2 linked regions of the Tomitella gaofuii genome follow. Each later gene encodes a partner of the first gene's protein in a complex. Links are inferred from orthologs where the notes say so. Each region holds a gene or a part of one and is shown in the gene's direction. Other genes may lie near its edges.

The links.
Region 2: the proteins of smc (region 1) and H4F70_RS09490 are in contact, whole or in part, in a crystal structure (PDB 3ZGX), measured with the Bacillus subtilis proteins. The link is inferred for Tomitella gaofuii from one-to-one orthologs.

The regions. Positions count from the first base shown.
Region 1 is NZ_CP059900.1:2,679,211-2,690,463, reverse strand. Bases 1-4,212 are described here. They hold smc (chromosome segregation protein SMC), read left to right. Parts: upstream 1-316; coding sequence 317-4,012; downstream 4,013-4,212. Other genes in these bases: H4F70_RS12485 (AurF N-oxygenase family protein), read right to left, coding at 4,043-4,212; H4F70_RS12495 (acylphosphatase), read left to right, coding at 1-232. In the rest of the region: more of H4F70_RS12485, read right to left, coding at 4,213-5,062; signal recognition particle-docking protein FtsY, read left to right, coding at 5,214-6,773; H4F70_RS12475 (ammonium transporter), read left to right, coding at 6,999-8,468; H4F70_RS12470 (P-II family nitrogen regulator), read left to right, coding at 8,570-8,923; ffh (signal recognition particle protein), read left to right, coding at 9,101-10,702; H4F70_RS12460 (amidohydrolase family protein), read left to right, coding at 10,699-11,253. UniProt on the Bacillus subtilis protein: Required for chromosome condensation and partitioning.
Region 2 is NZ_CP059900.1:2,027,296-2,037,329, forward strand. The notes cover bases 2,291-5,283. They hold H4F70_RS09490 (segregation and condensation protein A), read left to right. Parts: upstream 2,291-3,350; coding sequence 3,351-4,217; downstream 4,218-5,283. Other genes in these bases: H4F70_RS09485 (ParA family protein), read left to right, coding at 2,464-3,354; scpB (SMC-Scp complex subunit ScpB), read left to right, coding at 4,214-4,921; H4F70_RS09500 (pseudouridine synthase), read left to right, coding at 4,921-5,283. Outside these bases: H4F70_RS09470 (CTP synthase), read left to right, coding at 1-571; H4F70_RS09475 (NUDIX domain-containing protein), read left to right, coding at 601-1,257; site-specific tyrosine recombinase XerD, read left to right, coding at 1,259-2,254; more of H4F70_RS09500, read left to right, coding at 5,284-6,150; cmk ((d)CMP kinase), read left to right, coding at 6,186-6,854; ribosome biogenesis GTPase Der, read left to right, coding at 6,851-8,362; H4F70_RS09520 (NUDIX hydrolase), read left to right, coding at 8,760-9,482; gdhA (NADP-specific glutamate dehydrogenase), read left to right, coding at 9,623-10,034. UniProt on the Bacillus subtilis protein: Participates in chromosomal partition during cell division. May act via the formation of a condensin-like complex containing Smc and ScpB that pull DNA away from mid-cell into both cell halves.

The DNA.
Region 1 (11,253 bases):
GGGGGTCGGCTTCCGCTGGTGGACGCGGTCGCGGGCGCTCGAGCTCGGGCTGGTCGGCAGCGCCACGAACACGGTGGACCGGCGCGTGCTCGTCGTCGCCGAGGGGCCGTCGGCCGCGTGCGGGAGGCTGCTGGAGCTGCTCGAATCGGGCCGCACGCCCGGCCGGGTCGACAACGTCGTCGCCTCGTGGGGCGCGCCGCGCGGCGGGCTCGACGGGTTCGTCGAACGATGAGCGCCGCCGCACCGGGTACCTGCCGGTAAGGTTCAGGACCATGATCGTCGGGAGCGGGTGCGTCGTCGTCGGGAGCGGTGGCGGATGCATCTGAAGAGCCTCACGCTCAAGGGCTTCAAGTCTTTCGCCTCGTCGACCACGCTGCGGTTCGAGCCGGGGATCACCTGCGTGGTGGGTCCCAACGGCTCGGGCAAGTCCAATGTGGTCGATGCGCTGACCTGGGTCATGGGCGAGCAGGGGGCCAAGGCGCTGCGCGGCGGCAAGATGGACGACGTGATCTTCGCCGGCACGTCCGGGCGTTCCCCGCTGGGCCGCGCCGAGGTCACCTTGACCATCGACAACGCGGACGGCGCCCTGCCCATCGAGTACTCCGAGGTGTCGATCACGCGTCGAGTGTACCGCGAGGGCGGCGGAGAATACGAGATCAACGGCTCGTCGTGCCGGTTGATGGACGTGCAGGAGCTGCTCAGCGACACCGGCATCGGCCGCGAGATGCACGTGATCGTCGGTCAAGGCCGCATCACCGGGATCCTCGAATCGCGTCCGGAGGAACGCCGGGCCTTCATCGAAGAGGCCGCCGGGGTGCTCAAGCACCGCCGCCGCCGGGAGAAGGCGGTGCGCAAGCTCGATTCGATGCAGGCGAACCTCAGCCGGCTGACGGATCTCACGACGGAGCTGCGCCGCCAGCTCAAGCCGCTCGGCCGCCAGGCGGAGGTGGCGCGCCGGGCGCAGACCGTCCAGGCCGACCTGCGCGATGCGCGTCTGCGGCTGGCGGCGGACGACCTGGTGGCGCGGCGCGCCGAGATGGAGCAGGGGGCCGCGCAGGAGGCCGAGCTGCGCGCACAGCTCGAGGCCGCGCAGGCCGAGTTGGACGACGCCGCCGGGCGGCTCGCGGAGGACGAGGAGGCGCTCGCCCGTCTGGAGCCGGAGGCGAAGGCGGCACAGCAAGCCTGGTTCCGCCTGTCGGCGCTGGCGGAGCGGGTCGACGCCACCGTCCGGATCGCACACGATCGCGCGGCCACTCTCGCTACGGAACAGCAGGACGCACCGGGACGCGACCCCGACGAGCTCGACCGGCAGGCGGAGCGAGCGGCCGAGGAGGAGGCCGAGCTGGAGCAGTCGGTGGAATCGGCGGCAGACGTGCTCGCCGCGGCGCGGGAGGCGCTGGACGAGCGCGAACAGGTCGCCGCGGAGGCAGAGCGCGCCCACGTGGCGGCGGTGCGGGCGGTGGCCGACCGGCGGGAGGGGCTCGCGCGCCTGGTGGGCGAGGTGAACACGCTGCGCAGCCGCACGGAATCGGTGGACGCGGAGGTGACGCGCCTCACCGAGGCGATGGTGCAGGCGCAGGAGCGCGCCGCCGCGGCGCACGACGAGTTCGCGCAGGCGCAGGCGCAGGCCGACGAGCTGGAGGGCGACGAGGCCGCCCTGGACGAGCGGCACGAGCACGCCGCCGCGGAGTATGAGGCGGCCGAGGCGCGGGTGGCCGAGCTGCGCGCCGGCGAGCGGGAGGCGGAGCAGAAGGTGGTCTCGCTGCGCGCCCGCATCGAGGCCCTGGAAATGAGCCTGGCGCGCAAGGACGGCGCCGCATGGGTGCTCGAGCGGGCGGGTCTCGGTGACGCCGCGGGCGACGCGGCCGCCACCACCGACGCGGCCGATGCCGCGCAGGGGTCCGCCGACGGCGTGGTGGGCAGGCTCGCAGAGCGCATGCGCGTGCGGGCCGGGTACGAGCGGGCCGTCGCTGCGGCGCTCGGACCCGCGGCGGAAGCGGTGGCGATGCGCGACGCGGACGCGGCGGCAGGCGCCATCGCGGCGCTCAAGGAAGGCGAGGCGGGCAGGGCCGCGTTCATCACCCCGGCCGCCGGTCCGGCGCAGGCCGGGCCTGGCCCGGGGCCCGACGACGGCGCGCTCGCAGGGGGCGCGGTGTGGGCGGAGACCCTGGTGGACGTCGACGGCGACCTGGGCGCGGCGGTGCGGTCGCTGCTGTCGCGGGTGGCGGTCGCCGACGATCTGGCGGCGGCCTTCTGCACGGTCGAGGCGTCGCCGGCGGTGCGCGTCGCCACGCGCGACGGCGACCTGGTGGGCCACGGCTGGTCGGTGGGCGGCTCGGAGTCGGCCACGAGCATGCTCGAGGTGCAGGCTGCGGTGGACGAGGCGGGCGAGGCCGCGGTGGCCGCGTCCGCGCGCGCCGAGGAGCTCGCCGCAGCGCTGGCCGGGGCGGTGGCCGAGGCGGATGTGCGGCGCGAGAACGCCGAGGTGACGCTCGCGGCCCTGACGGAGTCGGACGCGTCCATGTCGGCGGTGTATGAACAGCTCGGCCGGCTCGGGCAGGCGGCCCGCGCCGCGGAGGCCGAGCACGGACGCCTGAGCACGCAGCGGCAGGAGGCCGAGGCGGGCCGCGAGGAGACGGTCGCCGCGCTGACCGGGCTGGAGGAACGGCTGCGCCTTGCCGAACAGTCCGTTCCCGGTGACGATGAGCAGGAGGCGGGCGACGGCGCGCTGGCCGAGGCGCGGGACGATGCGGTGGCCGCGGTATCGGAGGCGCGCGCGGTGGAGGTGGAGGCCCGGTTGGGGCTGCGGACCGCGGAAGAGCGTGCGGCGGCGTTGCGCGGGCGGGCCGACGGGTTGCGTCGCGCGGCGGCGGCCGAACGTCAGGCGCGGGAACGGGCCGAACGGGCCCGGCTGCGGCGCCGGCGGGCTGCCGGCGTCGCCACAGCGGTCTCCGAGACGGGGGCGGTGGTCGCGGAGCGGCTCGCGGCGGAGGTGTCGTGGGCCGCGCAGGAGCGCGACGGCCTGGAGTCGCAGCGCGTCGAGCGGTCCGAGCGCGTGCGTGAGACACGGGGGCGCGTGACGGAGCTGACGCAGACGCTGCACACGCTCACCGACGCGGCGCACCGCGACGAGATGGCGCGGGCGAAGATCGCACTGCGCATCGAACAGCTTGAGGAGCAGATCCTCGAACAGAACGGCATGGCACCGGACGACTTGGTGTCCGAGTACGGCCCGCACGTTCCGCTGCCGCCGTCCGAGCTCGAGATCTCCGAGTACGAGCAGGCGCGGGAGCGGGGCGAACAGGTGGTGGCGCCGGCGCCGATGCCGTTCGACCGTGCCACCCAGATGCGCCGGGCCAAGCAGGCGGAGAAGGACCTGCGCACTCTCGGCAAGGTGAACCCGCTCGCGCTCGAAGAGTTCGCGGCCATGGAGGAGCGCTACAACTTCCTCGCCACGCAGCTCGAGGACGTGAAGAAGGCGCGCCAGGATCTGCTCGACGTGGTCGACGAAGTGGACGCGCGCATCCTGCAGGTGTTCACCGACGCCTACGCGGACGTGGAGCGCGAGTTCGTCGACGTGTTCGCCACGTTGTTCCCCGGGGGCGAGGGGCGCCTGGTGCTCACCGACCCGGAGGACATGCTCACCACCGGCGTGGAGGTGGAAGCGCGCCCGCCGGGCAAGAAGGTCAAACGGCTGTCGCTGCTCTCCGGCGGGGAGAAGTCGCTCACCGCGGTGGCCATGCTCGTCGCGATCTTCCGTGCACGTCCGTCGCCGTTCTACGTGATGGACGAGGTGGAGGCCGCCCTCGACGAGGTCAACCTGAACCGCCTGATCAGCCTGTTCACGCAGCTGCGCGAGCGTTCGCAGCTCATCGTCATCACGCACCAGAAGTCCACGATGGAGATCGCGGACGCCCTGTACGGGGTGAGCATGCGCGGCGACGGCATCACCCAGGTCATCTCCCAGCGCATGCGCGGGGTGGACCTGGGTGACGTGCCCGTGACCGAGTGAGCAGCCCGGACCGTCGCCGGTGGCGTGCGGTCAGGCGGCGAAGTCGCGCCGGTCGGGCTCGCCGCGGTACCGGGCGCGGCGGCCGTCGATCCCCAGCCCGCGCCACAGCCGCCGGGAGACCGGGTTCATCAGGCCCAGCTCGTCGGCCAGCGTGCGCATGTCGTCGAAGTAGCCGGACATGATCTGACGCGAACGCGGACTGTCCCAGAACGCCTCGCGGATGACCGCGTCGGGGATGTCGAACCTGCGGGCGAACTCCTTGGGCGGGGTCATGATCTCGCCGGCCAGCCACCGCATCGCCACGGGGAAGAGCACCGAGCACGTGGCCCGTGACGCCCGGCCCATGCGGGGCATGTGCGTCCGCAGGAAATCGCCGGCGAAGGAGATGTGCCGCGCCTCCTCGGCGATGTGGATCTGCATGACCCGCTGGACCAGCGGCGGCAGTTCGACGTCGTGGCGCAGCAGGGACTTCTGGTAGTGGTCGATGGGCTCCTCGCCGCCGAGGATGCCGATGAACAGGACCACGTAGGCGTATCCGCCGGCCAGGCCGATGAACGGGGACGCGCGCCGGAACGCCGGCCGCATTCCGGGCACGTCGACCCCGATGCGGTTGACGAGTTCCTGGAACATCTGGATGTGGTTGCACTCCTCGGTCATCTCGTGGAGGCAGTAGCGGAACTCCGGCGAGTTGTTCGGCAGTGCCGTCACGTAATGCATGAGGCCGCGGATGAGGATGGTCTCGAACGATGCGCCGACCTTGATCGCATTGGCCTGGCGCCAGCGGCCCATGGCGATCCGGCTGTCCAGCGGCTGGTCCTGGTACCACTGTGTGGCGCCCAGCGGGTCGATCGCAGGCGAGAGGACCCAGCGCGGATCCTGCGGGTCGAGCGCCAGGGCGGGGTTGTCCCAGTCGATGTCGAGGTACGGGTGGAAATGCTTGTCCACCGACCCCTCCGAAAGGGTGCGCAGCATCCGCCGGTACTGCGGCGACAGGCCGGGGGCGTGGGCGGCGCGGCGGTCCACCGCGGTGTCGGAATCCTGGAGAGTCATGCCGGCCTCCCGAAACGATCGATGGAACGTTACCTGTGTCACACAGTTTAGTGTGACCGAATGTCGCATGCAAGAGGTCGGTGCGTCGGGTGCGTGCGCGAGCGCCGGGGCGCCGGAGCGGATGTGACGCCGGTCCGGGGCTGCTGCGATGATGGGGCGCGTGAACTCAGCACTCTGGATCGTCATCGCAGTCGTGGCGGCGCTGGTCGTCATCGCCATCGTCGCCGGGGCGGTGCTTTACCGGCGCCGGCAGATCAGCTTCACCCCGCCGCCGGAAGCCGGGATCGAGGAGCGCAAGGCGAAGCCCGGGGGGTATACGACCTCGTCCGGGTTCGACTTCAGCGAGGGCTCAGGGGGTTCCGGTGGCGTCGCGGCGCCCGAGCGTCCGCGGGAACCGGAACCCGCCGCGCGGCCGGAGTCGCCGGCGCCGGTCGTTCCGCCGGAGTCTGCCGCCCCGGCCGCGTCGACTGCTTCCGCTACGCCTGCCGCTCCTGTAGAGCCTGCTGTCCCTGAAGGACCCGCGGCCCCCGCGGAGGAGACAGCACCGTCGGCGGAGACCGCACCGCCGGTGGAGACCGCACCGCCGGTGGACGGTGCGACGACCGCCCCCGCAGAGCCCGAGGCCCCCGCTGAGCCGGCGGAAGCGCCGGCGGAGCCGGAAGCGCCCGTGGGGACGCCCGTCCCCACTGCGGAACCGGAGACTCCGGCCGCCCCCGCAGAACCCGAGCCCCTTGCCGCGCCCGAGGCCCCGGCAGCGCCCGCAGCCCCTGCGGCGCCCGCGGAGGAGATCGCGCCCACCGATGGCAGGCTCGAGCGCCTGCGCGGCCGCCTGTCCCGCTCGCAATCGGCGGTGGGCAAGTCGCTGCTCGGGTTGCTCGGCGGCGGCGACCTGGACGAGGACGCCTGGGAAGAGGTCGAGGACACGCTCATCATCGCCGACCTCGGCGCCGCCACCACGGACAAGATCGTCACGCGGCTGCGCGACCAGATGGCGACCCGGTCGGTACGGACGGAGGACCAGGCGCGCGCGCTGTTGCGTGAGGTCCTGGTGGACGAGCTCCAGACCGCCAACGCGCGGTCGGTGCGCGCGCTGCCGCACAGCGGAAGCCCCGCGGTGCTGCTGGTCGTCGGCGTCAACGGCACCGGCAAGACCACGACGACCGGCAAGCTCGCGCGGGTACTCGTCGCGGACGGCCGGCGCATCCTGCTCGGCGCGGCGGACACGTTCCGCGCCGCTGCCGCCGACCAGCTCGAGACCTGGGCCGACAGGGTCGGTGCCGAGGTGGTCCGCGGCAAGGAGGGCGGCGACCCGGCCGCGGTGGCCTTCGACGCGGTGGCGCGCGGCATCGAGCAGGGCGTCGACGCGGTGCTGGTGGACACCGCGGGCCGGCTGCACACGAAGACCGGCCTGATGGACGAGCTCGGCAAGGTCAAGCGTGTCGTCGAGAAGAAGGCGCCGGTGGACGAGGTGCTGCTGGTGCTCGACGCCACGGTGGGGCAGAACGGGCTCACGCAGGCCCGGGTGTTCGCGGAGGTCGTCGACATCACCGGCGTCGTGCTGACCAAGCTCGACGGCACGGCGAAGGGCGGCATCGTGTTCCAGGTGCAGCACGAGCTGGGCGTGCCGGTCAAGCTCGTCGGCCTGGGGGAGGGGCCCGACGACCTCGCGCCCTTCGACCCGGGCGCGTTCGTGGACGCGCTGCTGGGGTGACCCGACCGCGCGTCACATCGGCGTAACACGGCGGGCCGCAGAGTTTGCACAGCCGCAACATCGTGCCTGCGAACCCGTAACACGGGTTGCGCAGGATGGTTCCCGACGGAGAAGAGGGTCGGGGTCGTCCTGCGGTAGCCGGTGGCGCATTCCGCGGCAGGCCCCTCCGCATGACACGGCCGGGCGCGGTCCCGGCCGGGAGGGACGGTGGTCCGCGTGTCGGTGATGACGGGATCGGTGTGGGAGGCGGTCGCCCCGGACGGGGTCGTGCTGCAGGCGGTCGGCGCGGGGTCGCCGGACGCGGGGAACACGGCGTGGGTGCTGATCAGTGCGGGACTGGTCATGCTCATGACGCCGGGGCTCGCGTTCTTCTACGGCGGCATGGTGCGGGCGCGCAGCGTGCTGAACATGATCATGATGAGCTTCAGCGCGCTCGGTGTCGTCGGGGTGCTCTGGGTGCTGTTCGGCTTCTCGGCGGTGTTCGGCGATTCGGTCGGCGGAGTCATCGGCGACCCGCTCGACTTCGCCGCGCTCGGCGGCATCCTCCCCGAGGGCGCGGGCGACGCCCCGCTGGTGGGCACCATCCCGGCTGCGGCCTTCGTGATCTTCCAGCTCATGTTCGCCTCTATCACGGTGGCGCTGATCTCCGGGGCCGTCGCGGACCGGATGAAGTTCTCCGCGTGGTTGGTGTTCGCGGGGATCTGGGCCGTGCTGGTGTACTTCCCGGTGGCGCACTGGGTGTTCGCCGCGGACGGGCTCGTGTCAGGGGAGGGCGGCTGGATCATCTCGGACCTGCACGCCATCGACTTCGCCGGCGGCACCGCGGTGCACATCAACGCCGGCGTGGCGGCGCTGGTGCTCGCGACGGTGCTGGGCGTGCGCCGGGGGTGGCGTACCCACCCGTCGCGGCCGCACAACCTGACGCTGGTGATGATCGGCGTGGCGCTGCTGTGGTTCGGGTGGATCGGGTTCAACTCCGGGTCCGCGCTGGCGGCCGACGGCGCGGCGGCGTCGGTGCTGGTGATGACGATCGTGGCGGCGTGCGCCGGCATGCTCGCCTGGCTGGTGGTCGAGCGCATCCGGGACGGCCACCACACCACGCTGGGCGCGGCCTCCGGGGTCGTCGCGGGCCTGGTGGGCATCACCCCCGCGTGCGCGTCGGTCGACGTGGTGGGGGCGTTGGTGATCGGCGTGGTCTCGGGTGCGGCCTGCGCCCTGGCGGTAGGGGTCAAGTTCCGCCTCGGCTACGACGATTCGCTCGACGTGGTCGGTGTGCACCTGGTCGGCGGGCTCATCGGGACGCTGTTGGTGGGGCTGTTCGCCACGTCCGCCGCGCCCACCGGCGTGGACGGGTTGTTCTACGGCGGCGGGGCCGACCAGTTGTGGCGGCAGGCCGTGGGAGCCGCGGCGGTGATGGTCTACGCCGCCGTCGTGACGACGGTGATCGCCCTGGCGGTGCGGGCATGCATAGGGCTGCGGGTGGACCCGGAGGACGAGATCGCCGGGATCGATCTGAGCCAGCACGCCGAGTCCGCCTACGACTGGGGCCGCACCGCCGGCCGGCAGGTGCCAAGCCCCGGGCACGCCGGAATCGACCATTCCGCCGCGGAGTCCGGCGTCCGGGGTGCCGATCCGGCCGCAGCGGGGCAGGATCGTGAGTATGCGGTGACCGGTGGCGGGCGCGGGCCGTCGTGAGGCACTCGCCGGCGGTGCCGCTGCGTCGGGCGGCGGTCGTCGCGACGGTATCCTCGGCGCCTCCGGAACCCCTGACCTGGGGCCACGACGAAGGAGTCCACGTGAAGCTCGTGACCGCAATCATCCGCCCCGTGGCGCTCGATGAGGTCGAGGCGGCGCTGAGTGCCGCGGGGGTGCACGGGATGACGGTGACCGAAGTGCGGGGCCGCGGCCGGCAGAAGGGGCACACCGAGCTCTACCGCGGCAGCGAGTTCGCGGTGGACATGCACACGAAGGCCAAGGTGGAGGTGGTCGTCGCCGATACCGCCGTCGACGCGGTGGTCGCCGCGCTCGTCGCGGCGGCCCGGTCCGGTGACGGCGACGTCGGCCGGGTCGGCGACGGCAAGGTGTGGGTGACCCGGGTCGAGCAGGTGGTGCGGGTGCGCACCGGGGAGCTGGGCGCGGACGCGGTGTGATCCCGCCCGGCCGTGTGATCCCGCCCGGCCGTGTGATTCCGCTGGGGGGTGTACTTCCGGGCCCGCGCGGTGCGCCCGCGCGGCGGTGGCGGCGCACTCGCTAGGCTGTCGGGGTGCCGCAGTCCTGCGTGCGGCACCCCGATACACCACCAGAGCAAGCGAACGGGAGCGCAACCGGTGTTCGAATCCCTCTCCGACAGACTCACCTCGTCGCTCAAGGACCTGCGCGGCAAGGGCAAGCTGTCGCCCGCCGATATCGACGCCACCTGCCGCGAGATCCGCCTGGCCCTGCTCGAGGCCGACGTCGCACTCCCCGTGGTCCGTGAGTTCATCAAGAACATCAAGGAACGCGCCAAAGGGGCGGAGGTCTCCGGTGCGCTCAATCCGGCGCAGCAAGTGGTCAAGATCGTCAACGAGGAGCTCATCGGCATCCTCGGCGGCGAGACCCGGCGGCTGAACCTCGCGAAGACGCCGCCCACGGTGATCATGCTCGCGGGCCTGCAGGGCGCGGGCAAGACCACGCTGGCCGGAAAGCTGGCGGTGTGGCTGCGCGAGCAGGGGCACACGCCGATGCTCGTCGCCTGCGACCTGCAACGGCCCAACGCCGTCACGCAGTTGAAGGTGGTCGGCGAGCAGGCCGGGGTGCCCGTGTACGCGCCGCATCCCGGCGCGAGCAGCGAGGGCGAGGCGCAGGGGGCCGGTGTCGGCGACCCGGTCGCGGTGGCGCGCGCGGGTGTCGAGGAGGCCCGCACCAAGGTCCACGACGTCGTCATCGTCGACACCGCCGGACGGCTGGGCGTCGACGAGGTTTTGATGAAGCAGGCCGCGGACATCCGCGACGCCGTGCAGCCGGACGAGGTCCTGTTCGTGCTTGACGCGATGGTGGGCCAGGACGCGGTGAGCACCGCGGACGCCTTCCGCGAGGGCGTCGGGTTCACGGGCGTGGTCCTCACCAAGCTCGACGGCGACGCGCGCGGCGGCGCCGCGCTGAGCGTCCGGCAGGTGACCGGCCGCCCGATCATGTTCGCCTCCACCGGCGAGAAGCTCGGCGACTTCGACGTGTTCCACCCGGATCGCATGTCGAGCCGCATCCTGGGCATGGGCGACCTGCTCAGCCTCATCGAGCAGGCCGAGCAGGTCTTCGACGCGCAGCAGGCGGAGGCCACGGCCCAGAAGATCGGCAGCGGCGAGCTCACGCTGGAGGACTTCCTCGAGCAGATGATGGCCATCCGCAAGATGGGTCCGCTCGCCAACCTCGTCGGCATGCTCCCCGGCGCCGGCGACATGAAGGAGGCGCTGGGCCAGGTCGACGAGAAGCAGCTCGACCGGGTTCAGGCGATCATCCGCGGCATGACCCCGGCCGAGCGCGACAACCCGAAGATCATCAACGGCTCGCGCCGGCTGCGCATCGCCAACGGGTCCGGGGTGACGGTCACCGAGGTCAACCAGCTCGTCGAGAGGTTCTTCGAGGCGCGCAAGATGATGTCGGCCATGGCCGGCCGCATGGGCGGCCCGGGCGGCCACGGCAAGGGCAAGGGCAAGCGGGGCAAGAAGGGCAAGAAGGGCAAGAAGGGCGGGCGCGGTCCCACGCCGCCCAAGGTCAAGGGCGGCTTCCCCGGCGGCATGCCGGGCGGATTCCCGGGCATGCCGGGTGGGATGCCCGGCGGGATGCCGGACCTGTCGTCGATGCCGAAGGGCCTCGACAAGCTGCCCCCGGGGCTTGAGGGCATCGACCTGTCGCAGCTGGATCTGCCCGGGAAGGACGGGAAGGCGAAGTGACCGGGCCCGGCGCGCCGGGCCTCGGCGACGAAGGGCCGTGGCGGATCAGGGGCACCGCGCTCCCCGGCGGTGAGCGCGTCGAGTGGTATCTGCACCACGGGCGGCTCACCACCGCGCCGGTCGCCGGGGCGCGCGACCTCGGCGACGGCGGCTGGCTGCTCCCCGGACTGGTGGACGCGCACTGCCACGTCGGCGTCGGGCGCGGCAGCCGCGGCGTCGGCCCCGACGAATGCCTCGCGCAGGCACGCCTCGAACGCGACCGCGGAGTCCTGCTGGTCCGCGACTGCGGCGCTCCCGTCGACACCCGGGGCCTCGACGCGGTCCCCGGGCTGCCGCGGATCATCCGCGCCGGGCAGCACCTGGCACGGCCCAAGCGCTACCTGCGCGAGCTCGGGCTGGCCCTCGACGATCCGGCGCAACTGCCGGACGCGGTCGAGGAGCAGGCGCGGGCCGGCGACGGGTGGGTGAAGCTCGTGGGCGACTGGATCGACCGCTCCGTCGGCGACCTGGCCCCGCTCTGGGACGACGACATCCTCGCCCGGGCCATCGCC
Region 2 (10,034 bases), 660 kb from region 1 along the record:
CATCGAGGCGGCGCGGTCGGCGGGCATCACGCAGGCCGGGTCGACGGAGTTCGACCCGGACACACCCGATCCGGTGATCTCGACGATGGCCGACCAGGAGGCCGCGGTCGCGGGCGAGGCGGACCTCGGCGGCACGATGCGTCTGGGCGCCTACCCGGCGCAGCTGCTGCCCGGCTCGGTCGTGGCGCAGGCCTACGGCGCGGAGACCATCAGTGAACGGCATCGCCACCGCTATGAGGTGAACAACTCCTACCGCGAGCGGCTCGCGTCCACGGGCCTGGTGTTCAGCGGGACGTCGCCGGACGGCCGGCTCGTCGAGTTCGTCGAACTGCCGCGGGAGGCCCACCCGTTCTTCGTAGCGACGCAAGCGCACCCGGAGCTCAAGAGCCGGCCCACCCGCCCGCATCCCCTGTTCGACGCGTTCGTCGCCGCGGCGCTCGCCTACAAGGCGGAGGAGCGGCTGCCGGTGGACATCCCCGGCCGTGACGACGCGCAGGGGCCGGCGGGGCACGAACCGGCCGAGGACGGCGACGTGGACACCGCGCGGGTGCCCGCGGGCGCAGAGGACTGAACACCCCATGGCGGAGGACTGAGCGCCCCATGAGCGACGACGGTGCTGCGGGCGGCGACCGCCACGACTTCGCCGTGGCGGGATCCGAGACGGTCTACGACGGCGCGATCGTGGCCCTGCGAGTGGACGAGGTGGCGATGCCGGGCGGCGCCACTGCGCGCCGCGAGGTGGTGGAGCACCATGCGGCGGTGGTCATCGCCGCCGTCGACGAGGACGACAGGATCACGCTCATCCGGCAGTACCGGCACCCGCTGGGGCGGCGGATCTGGGAGCTTCCCGCCGGGCTGATGGACGTCACCGGCGAGGAGGCGCTGGCGGGCGCGCAACGCGAGCTGCACGAGGAAGCGGGGCTCGCGGCGTCCCGCTGGTCGGTGCTCGTGGACCTGGCCGCGTCGCCCGGATTCACCGACGAGACCCTGCGCGTGTATCTGGCGGAGGGGATCACGCACGTGGGCCGCCCCGAGGCGCACGATGAGGAGGCCGACCTCGAGGTGCGGTCCGTCCCGCTGGGCGAGGCGATGGCGATGGTGTTCGCCGGTGAGATCGTCAACGCGGCGGCCGTCGCAGGCATCCTGGCGGTGTCCGCGGTGCGCACAGGTCACGGGCGGACCCGCACGCCGGATACCCCGCCGCCGGTGACCGCCGCGGCGTTCGCCGCGCGAGCACGGTCACGGGGCGGCCGCTGAGATGGATCCCGCGGACAAGCTCGAGGCGGCGTCGGCGCGGGCCGACGCGCTGAGTACGCAGATCCGCGGGTACCTGGACCATCTTGCGGTGGAGCGCGGTGCGGCCCGCAACACGCTCGCCTCCTACGCGCGCGACCTGCACCGGTATGGGCGCTACCTGCGCGCGCTGGGCGTGCACGACCTCGCCGATGCAACGGAGGCGACGGTGGCGGGATTCCTCGCGGACCTCCGCCGCGGCGACCCCGTCGAGGGGGTGCCGCCGTTGGCGGCGAGTTCCGCGGCGCGCGCCCTGGTCGCGGCTCGCGGGCTGCACAAGTTCGCGGCGGCCGAGCGGCTCATCCCCGCGGACGTGGCACGCGAGGTGCACCCGCCGCGCGCCGGCCGCCGGCTGCCGAAGGCGCTGACGGTCGACGAGGTGCTCCGGCTGCTCGACGCCGCAGGAGGTGCCGGGGAGGGGGCCGAGGCCGGCGCTTCCGGGGCGACGGCGGTACCGCGTGGACTGCGGGACAGGGCGCTGCTGGAGACGCTCTACTCGACGGGGGCGCGGATCTCCGAGGCGATCGCACTCGACATCGACGACATCGACGCGGAGACGCGCTCGGTGATCCTGTCGGGCAAGGGCGGCAAGGAGCGCATCGTCCCGGTCGGACGGCCGGCGGTCGCGGCGATCGACGCGTACCTGGTGCGCGGCCGGCCCGCCCTGGCCAAGCGGGGGGGAGCGGCGATGTTCCTCAATGCCCGCGGCGGACGGCTGTCGCGACAGAGCGCATGGCAGGTGCTGCAGGATGCAGCGTCGCGCGCGGGGATCACGGCGGGCGTGTCCCCGCACACCTTGCGGCACTCGTTCGCCACGCACCTGCTCGACGGGGGTGCGGATGTGCGGGTGGTGCAGGAACTGCTGGGGCACGCGTCGGTGTCGACCACGCAGGTGTACACCATGGTGACGGTCACCGCGCTGCGGGAGGTCTGGGCCGGTGCGCACCCGCGGGCGCGGTGACGTTCCGCCGGAGTCCGCGGGCGTGCAGCCGGGCGGGGACGGTGCCGTGCGGCCCGGGCCCTCGGGCGGATAGGCTCCGCATGGAGGCGTCGGACAATAGACTGGCCGCGACGGAACGGGCCCGCGTCGAGCGGAGGGGAGTACCGATTGTGACTGCAGCGCAACCGCCGGCATCCGATCGCGGCATCGCGGAGGCCGGGGACGGCGGGCTGTTCGGGTCACCGGAGCGCAGGTCGGACGACGCGGCGTCCCCGGAGGCCGTGGAACTGGGCCCCACCGGGCGTCCGGTGCGCGAGATCCCCGAGCCGGGGCCGGCGCCCCGCGGCGGCACAGCCCGGGTGATCGCGATGTGCAATCAGAAGGGCGGGGTGGGCAAGACCACCTCCACGATCAACCTCGGCGCCGCGATCGCGGAGTGCGGGCGCCGGGTGCTCATGGTGGATCTGGACCCGCAGGGGGCCCTCTCCGCGGGGCTCGGTGTGGCGCACCACGATCTCGAACGCACCGTCTACAACCTCCTCGTCGAACGAGGAGCGGACATCGACGACGTCGTGATGCGCACACGCGTCGAGGGGCTGGACCTGCTGCCCAGCAACATCGACCTGTCGGCGGCGGAGATCCAGCTGGTCAGCGAGGTCGGGCGGGAACAGGCCTTGGCGCGCGTGCTGCACCCCGTGCTCGACCGTTACGACTACGTGCTGATCGACTGCCAGCCGTCGCTGGGCCTGCTCACGGTGAACGCGCTGGCGTGTGCGGACAGCGTGCTGATCCCCATGGAGTGCGAGTTCTTCAGCCTGCGCGGGCTCGCCCTGCTCAACGACACCATCGACAAGGTCCGCGATCGCCTCAACCCGCGTCTGACGCTCGAGGGCATCCTCGTCACGATGTTCGACGCGCGCACTCTGCACTCGCGGGAGGTCATGTCCCGGGTGGTCGAGGTCTTCGGCGACGCGGTGTTCGACTCCGTGATCTCGCGGACGGTCCGATTCCCGGAGACCTCCGTGGCGGGTGAACCGATCACCACCTGGGCCCCGAAATCCACGGGCGCGCAGTCCTACCGGACGCTGGCACGCGAAGTCATCCACCGCACGGGCCGGTGACCGCGGCAGGCCCGGCACCGGACCCGGCCGGGCGGGCTGACGCCGCCGTGGCAGACGCCGCGGCCGGTGAAGGCGCAGCCGACGGCGGCGGCTTCACCGTCCGGCTGCAGAACTTCGAGGGGCCCTTCGACCTGCTGCTGCAGCTGATCGGCCAGCACCGCCTGGACGTCACCGAGGTGGCCCTGCACGTGGTGACCGACGACTTCATCGCCTACACCAAACAGCTCGGCGCGCAGATGGGCCTCGACCAGACGACGGAGTTCCTCGTCGTCGCCTCCACACTGCTGGACCTCAAGGCGGCGCGGCTGCTGCCGTCGGGAGAAGTGGAGGACGAGGCGGACCTGGAACTGCTCGAGATCCGCGACCTGCTGTTCGCGCGGATCCTGCAGTACCGCGCGTACAAGCAGGTGGCCGAGCTCTTCCGGGAGCTCGAGGCGGCGGCGCTGCAGCGGTATCCGGCGGCGGTGCCGCTGGAGGAGCGGTTCACGGACCTGTTGCCGGAGGTGCGGATCGGCGCCGCGCCCGAGCGGCTCGCGGAGATCGCCGCCTACGCCATGCGCCCCAGGGAGGTCCCGTCGGTGGGCCTGGACCACCTGCATGCGCCGCGCGTGTCGGTGCAGGAGCACGCGCAGCGCATCGTCGCACTGCTGCGGAAGCGCGGCGCCGACGCGCGGGCGACATTCACCGAACTGGTGGACGAATGCGGCACCCGGTTGGAGATCGTCGCCCGTTTCCTGGGCCTGCTGGAGCTGTACCGGCAGCGCGCCGTCACCTTCGACCAACCCGAACCGCTCGGCGATCTGCTGGTGGAATGGACCGGCGAGGGCGGCGCCGACGACATCGACGATGAGGAGTACGCATGACGACGTCCGGTGGTGCCGGTGGCGACAGTGCGGGTGTCGACGCCGGCATGGAGCGGGAGGCTGCGCCCCCGGAGGATGAGCGCGTGGACGCCATCATCGAGTCGCTGCTCCTTGTGGCCGACGCGCCGGTGCCCGTCGCAGTGTGCGCGGGGGTGATCGGAATCCCGGAGGCGCGTGCGCAGGCGCGGCTGGCGGCGCTGTCCCGACGTTACGACGACTCCGGCAGCGGTATGGACTTGCGCTTCACCGGCGACGGGTGGCGCCTGTTCACCCGCACCGAGTATGCGCCGTACGTGGAGCGGCTGCTGCTGGACGGGACGCGCGCCACACTGACGAGGGCCGCGCTGGAGACGCTGGCGGTGATCGCATACCGTCAACCGGTGACCCGTACCCGCGTCGCGGCGGTGCGCGGGGTCAACGCGGACGGCGTGATGCGTACTCTTGTGGCGCGGGGACTGATCACCGAGGCCGGACCGGACCCCGAGACCCGCGGGACGCTCTACGCCACCACCGGACTGTTCCTCGAACGGCTCGGGCTGGACTCGCTCGAGGACCTTCCGCCGCTGGCGCCACTGCTGCCGGACGAGGACGTCATCGAGTACATCGGCGACAACCTCGACGACGATCCCCGGGTCATGAAGATGCACGCGCGCTCCTCCGCGGCCGAGGAGAACACAACCGAAATAGATGTGGACGATCACTGATGAGACCCGCTCGCCGAGATGGCACACCGGATCGAGACCGACACCCCCGCGCCGGGGGAGACGACCGTGCAAGGGCCGGCAGGCCGCACGGACGCAAGCCCGCACGTGACGCGCAGCCCGGCAGGCCCGCGCGCGGTGAACACGGCGGCAACGGCGGCGAGGGCCGGCAGCGCGGCAGGACGGGCGGCTCCCCGCAGCAGGGCGGACACCCCGCGCGGAAACCTGCACGGGCCGGCAGGCCCGGAGCGCCCGGCAAGAGCGGTGCAGGGCGCGGCGGTGCGCACAAAGGCGGTACCGCCAAGGGCAACGCGTCGAAGGGCGCCGCGTCGAAGGGCGCCGCGGGCAGAAGCGCTGCCGGCAAGGCCGGGGCGCAGCGCAAGCCGAAGCCCACGCGGACCAAGCGCGAACCGGCGATGCTGAGCTTCGCGCGCCCGGCGCGCAACCAGTCCGACGGGCCCGCCGCCACCTCGTTCTCGGGAAGCTCCGGCGGCTCCGGCGAGGGCGTGCGGCTGCAGAAGGTGTTGGCGCAGGCCGGCGTGGCGTCCCGCAGGGCCGCGGAGATCCTCATCGACCGCGGACGCGTGGAGGTGGACGGCCAGATCGTCACGCGGCAGGGGATGCGCATCGACCCCACCGAGTCGGTGGTGCGGGTCGACGGGGCCCGGATCGTGATCGACCAGGACATGGTGTACCTGGCGCTGAACAAGCCGCGCGGATGGCAGTCGACGATGTCCGACGACCTGGGCCGCCCGTGCATCGGCGACATCGTCGCCGAGCGGGTCATGGCGGGCCAGCGGATCTTCCACGTCGGCCGGCTCGACGCGGAGACCGAGGGTCTGATCCTGCTCACCAACGACGGCGAGTTGGCCCACCGTCTCATGCATCCGTCGTACGAGATCCTCAAGACCTACCTGGCGACGCTCGACGGCCGGATCCCCCGCAACCTGGGCCGGATTCTGTCGGACGGGGTGGAGCTCGAGGACGGTCCGGTGCACGTCGACAAGTTCTCCGTGGTGGACCTCGGCGAGACGCGCACCATGGTCCGCGTGGTGCTGCACGAGGGACGCAAGCACATCGTGCGCCGGCTGTTCGCCGAGGTCGGCCACCCGGTGCTGGAGCTGGTGCGCACCGACGTCGGCCCCATCTCCCTCGGCGACCAGCGCCCGGGCACGCTGCGCGTGCTCCGTGGCGCCGAGGTGGCCGAGCTCTACGCCAAGGTGGGGATGTGAGCGCGGCGGCACCGTCGGGGGCGCACCGCTTCACGATGGCCATCGACGGTCCCTCGGGCACCGGCAAGTCCAGCGTGTCCCGTCAGGTGGCGCACCGGATAGGCGCCGGATACCTCGACACCGGCGCGATGTACCGGGTGGCGACGCTGCACGTGCTCCGCGGCGCGGTGGACACCACCGACCCGGTGGCCGTCGCCCACGCGGTGCGCGGGCTGCCCGTGTCGGTCGGATCAGACGCGCTCGTCGAGGAGATCCTGCTGAACGGGGAGGACGTGTCCGCGGAGATCCGCGGCGACGCCGTGACGGCGGCGGTGTCGGCGGTGTCGGCGGTTCCGGAGGTGCGTGCGGCGCTGGTCGAAGTGCAGCGTGCCCTCGGTAGGGCGCGGGAGAGGATGGTGGTCGAGGGGCGCGATATCGGCACCGTGGTGTTGCCCGACGCCGACGTGAAGGTCTTCCTCACCGCCACGGCCGAGGCCCGCGCGCACCGGCGCAACCGGCAGAACGTCTCGGCCGGCGGCGCGGACGACTATGCCGCGGTGCTGGAATCGGTCCGCCGGCGCGATCACCTGGATTCCACGCGCGTCGCGTCGCCGCTACGGCCGGCCGACGACGCGCGCGTGGTTGACACCAGCGACCTGGGATTCGATGACGTCGTGCAGCTCCTCACCGAGCTTGCGCGCGAGAACATGGGAGCAGCCCTATGAGTGACGACGCGGGCCGCGGCGCCGACGCCGGCGGCACCACCGAAACAGGCGACATCTACGCGCAGGGCATCGGTCGTCCGGGATCCGTGGACGGCGGGGCGGCCGTGGACGGCATCTGGAGCGACGAGTCCGACTGGACGGCGCTCGACGCCGAGCTGGCCGAGGAGGCGGAGGCCGACGCCGTTCCGCTCCCGGTGCTGGCGATCGTGGGCCGGCCCAACGTGGGCAAGTCCACGCTGGTCAACCGGCTGATCGGCCGGCGCGAGGCGGTCGTGGAGGACGTGCCCGGCGTGACGCGCGACAGGGTCGCCTACACCGCGGAATGGGCGGGTCGTCGGTTCATGGTGCAGGACACCGGCGGCTGGGAGCCGGACGCCGTGGGGCTGCAGAAGGCCGTCGCCCGGCAGGCCGAGACGGCCATGGCGGAGGCCGACGCGATCCTGCTCGTCGTGGACGCGACCGTGGGCGCCACCGCCACCGACGAGGCCTTCGCCCGGATTCTGCGGCGTTCCGCAACCCCGGTGCTGTTGGTGGCGAACAAGGTGGACTCGAGCCGCGTCGAGGCGGACGCGGCCGCCCTGTGGTCGCTGGGGCTGGGCGAGCCGCACACTGTCAGCGCCATCCACGGCCGACGTACGGGCGACCTGCTCGACCTGATCCTCGAGTCGCTGCCGGAGACCCCGCGCGACACCGCCGCGCCCGTCGGCGGGCCGCGGCGCGTCGCGCTCGTCGGCAAGCCCAACGTCGGCAAGTCGAGCCTGCTCAACAAGCTCTCCGGCGGCGAGATCGCAGTGGTGCACGACGTCGCGGGCACCACCGTCGATCCCGTGGACACGCTCGTGGAGCTCGGCGGCAGCGTCTGGCGTTTCGTCGACACGGCGGGGCTGCGGCGCAAGGTGCGGCAGGCGAGCGGCACCGAGTTCTACGCGTCGCTGCGGACCCGCTCCGCCATCGACGCGGCCGAGCTGGCGATCCTGCTCATCGACGCCTCGCAGCCGATCACCGAGCAGGACCTGCGTGTGCTGTCGATGGTGGTGGACGCGGGGCGCGCGCTCGTCGTCGTCTACAACAAGTGGGACCTGGTGGACGAGGACCGGCGCTATGAGCTCGAGCGCGAGATCGACCGCGAGATGCACCGGGTGCCGTGGGCGCAGCGGGTGAACGTCTCGGCGCTCACCGGGCGGGCCGTGCGGAAGCTGGTGCCCGCCATGGAGACCGCACTGGAATCCTGGGACACGCGCGTGCCGACGGGCCGGCTGAACAACTGGCTCAAGGAGGTCGTCGCCGCGACTCCGCCTCCGATGCGCGGGGGTAGGCTGCCCCGCATCATGTTCGCCACCCAGGCGGGCACGCGGCCGCCGACGTTCGTGCTGTTCACCACCGGCTTCCTCGAGGCCGGGTACCGGCGGTTCCTGGAGCGACGGCTGCGCGAGGAGTTCGGCTTCGCCGGCAGCCCTGTGCGCATCTCGGTGCGTGTGCGCGAGAAGCGCGACCGGCGCAAGAAGTAGCGGACGCGCCGATCGGAATCACCTATCGGGATCGCCGCAGGTAGGGGGCCGATTAGCAGGTTGGACCCCGCCTGCGGTACTGTTCTTCCTGGTGCTGCGGGAGGGCTCGTTCCCCGCGGCGTCACGGGCTGTGGCGCAGCTTGGTAGCGCACCTGACTGGGGGTCAGGGGGTCGTGGGTTCGAATCCCGCCAGCCCGACGTTGGGAAGCCCCGGGACATCGCAGTTGCGGTGTCCCGGGGCTTTTCTGCATTCACGTCCCGGGCGTGGATCGGTTGCGCCATTCCGAGCGTCGGGTATGCACCACGCGCACGAGATCCCCGCGAAACACGTATAGAAGGTGCTCGAACCGGCGGTGGGCGAGTCGGTCCGACGCGGGAACCGGGATACCCTCGGGAAATGGACATGCGCGACGCGGGCCGGGGCGATACGAGCGGGGGGAGCATGGACGGGCACGATTTCGTCCCCGCGCCGACGCGTTCTGCTGCCGCTGCCGCAGCGCGGCTCGGTCCCGGCTCGGTCACCGAGGACGACGTCCGGCGCGCGGTATCCGCGTTCACGCGTCAGGACACGGGCGATGCCGGCGAGCAGAGTTCCGTCGGATCGGCTGTGGCACTGGCGGTGTCGACGCGCGCCGGCGTTCCCGGCATCTGGTTGACGCGCCGGTCGCTCACGCTGCGCAAGCATCCCGGCCAGTTCGCGCTGCCCGGCGGCAGGATGGACCCGGGGGAGGACGCGCCCACCGCCGCGCGGCGCGAACTCGCCGAGGAGCTCGGCGTGGCGTTGCCCGACGGTGCCGTGCTGGGGCTGCTCGACGACTACACGACCCGATCGGGCTACACGATGACCCCCGTCGTGCTCTGGGCCGGGGCGGACCGTGGCACCACGGCGAACCCGGGCGAGGTGGCGGAGGTGTTCTTCGTCCCGTTCGACGAGCTCGATGTGGAACCTCTGTTCGATCGGATTCCGCAGTCGCAGCGCCCGGTGATAAAGTTGCCGTGGCGCGGTGGATATCTTCACGCACCCACCGCGGCCGTGATCTACCAGTTCCGCGAGGTCGTACTGCACGGTGAGCACACCCGTGTGGCGGACTTCGAGCAGCCGGTCTTCGCCTGGCGCTGAAGGTCCGCCCGGCCCCGGCCGGGCGTGCTGCCTTCGGCGTCGGTTTCCGGCGACGGCCTCGTCCAGGATAGATTGACCGCTTGGTGCTTTCCGGAGCAATCCGAGTACGGATCGATAAGTGTGCTGAAAGAAGGTGACGTGTGACCGGTAATGGTCAGGTGAGCAGGATCTATGACGAGGTGGTCAAGCGGAACGCGGGCGAGCCGCTGTTCCACCAGGCCGTCGCGGAGGTCTTCGAATCACTGTCGGTGGTCCTCGAGCGCTACCCGCACTACGCGGATGCGGGCCTGATCGAACGGCTGTGTGAACCCGAGCGCCAGATCATCTTCCGGGTGCCCTGGCAGGACGACGAGGGCAACGTCATCGTCAACCGCGGTTTCCGCGTCCAGTACAACAGCGTCCTCGGGCCTTACAAGGGCGGCCTGCGCTTCCATCCCAGCGTCAACCTGGGCATGGTCAAGTTCCTCGGCTTCGAGCAGATCTTCAAGAATTCGCTGAGCGGCCTGCCCATCGGCGGCGGCAAGGGCGGCTCCGACTTCGACCCCAAGGGTC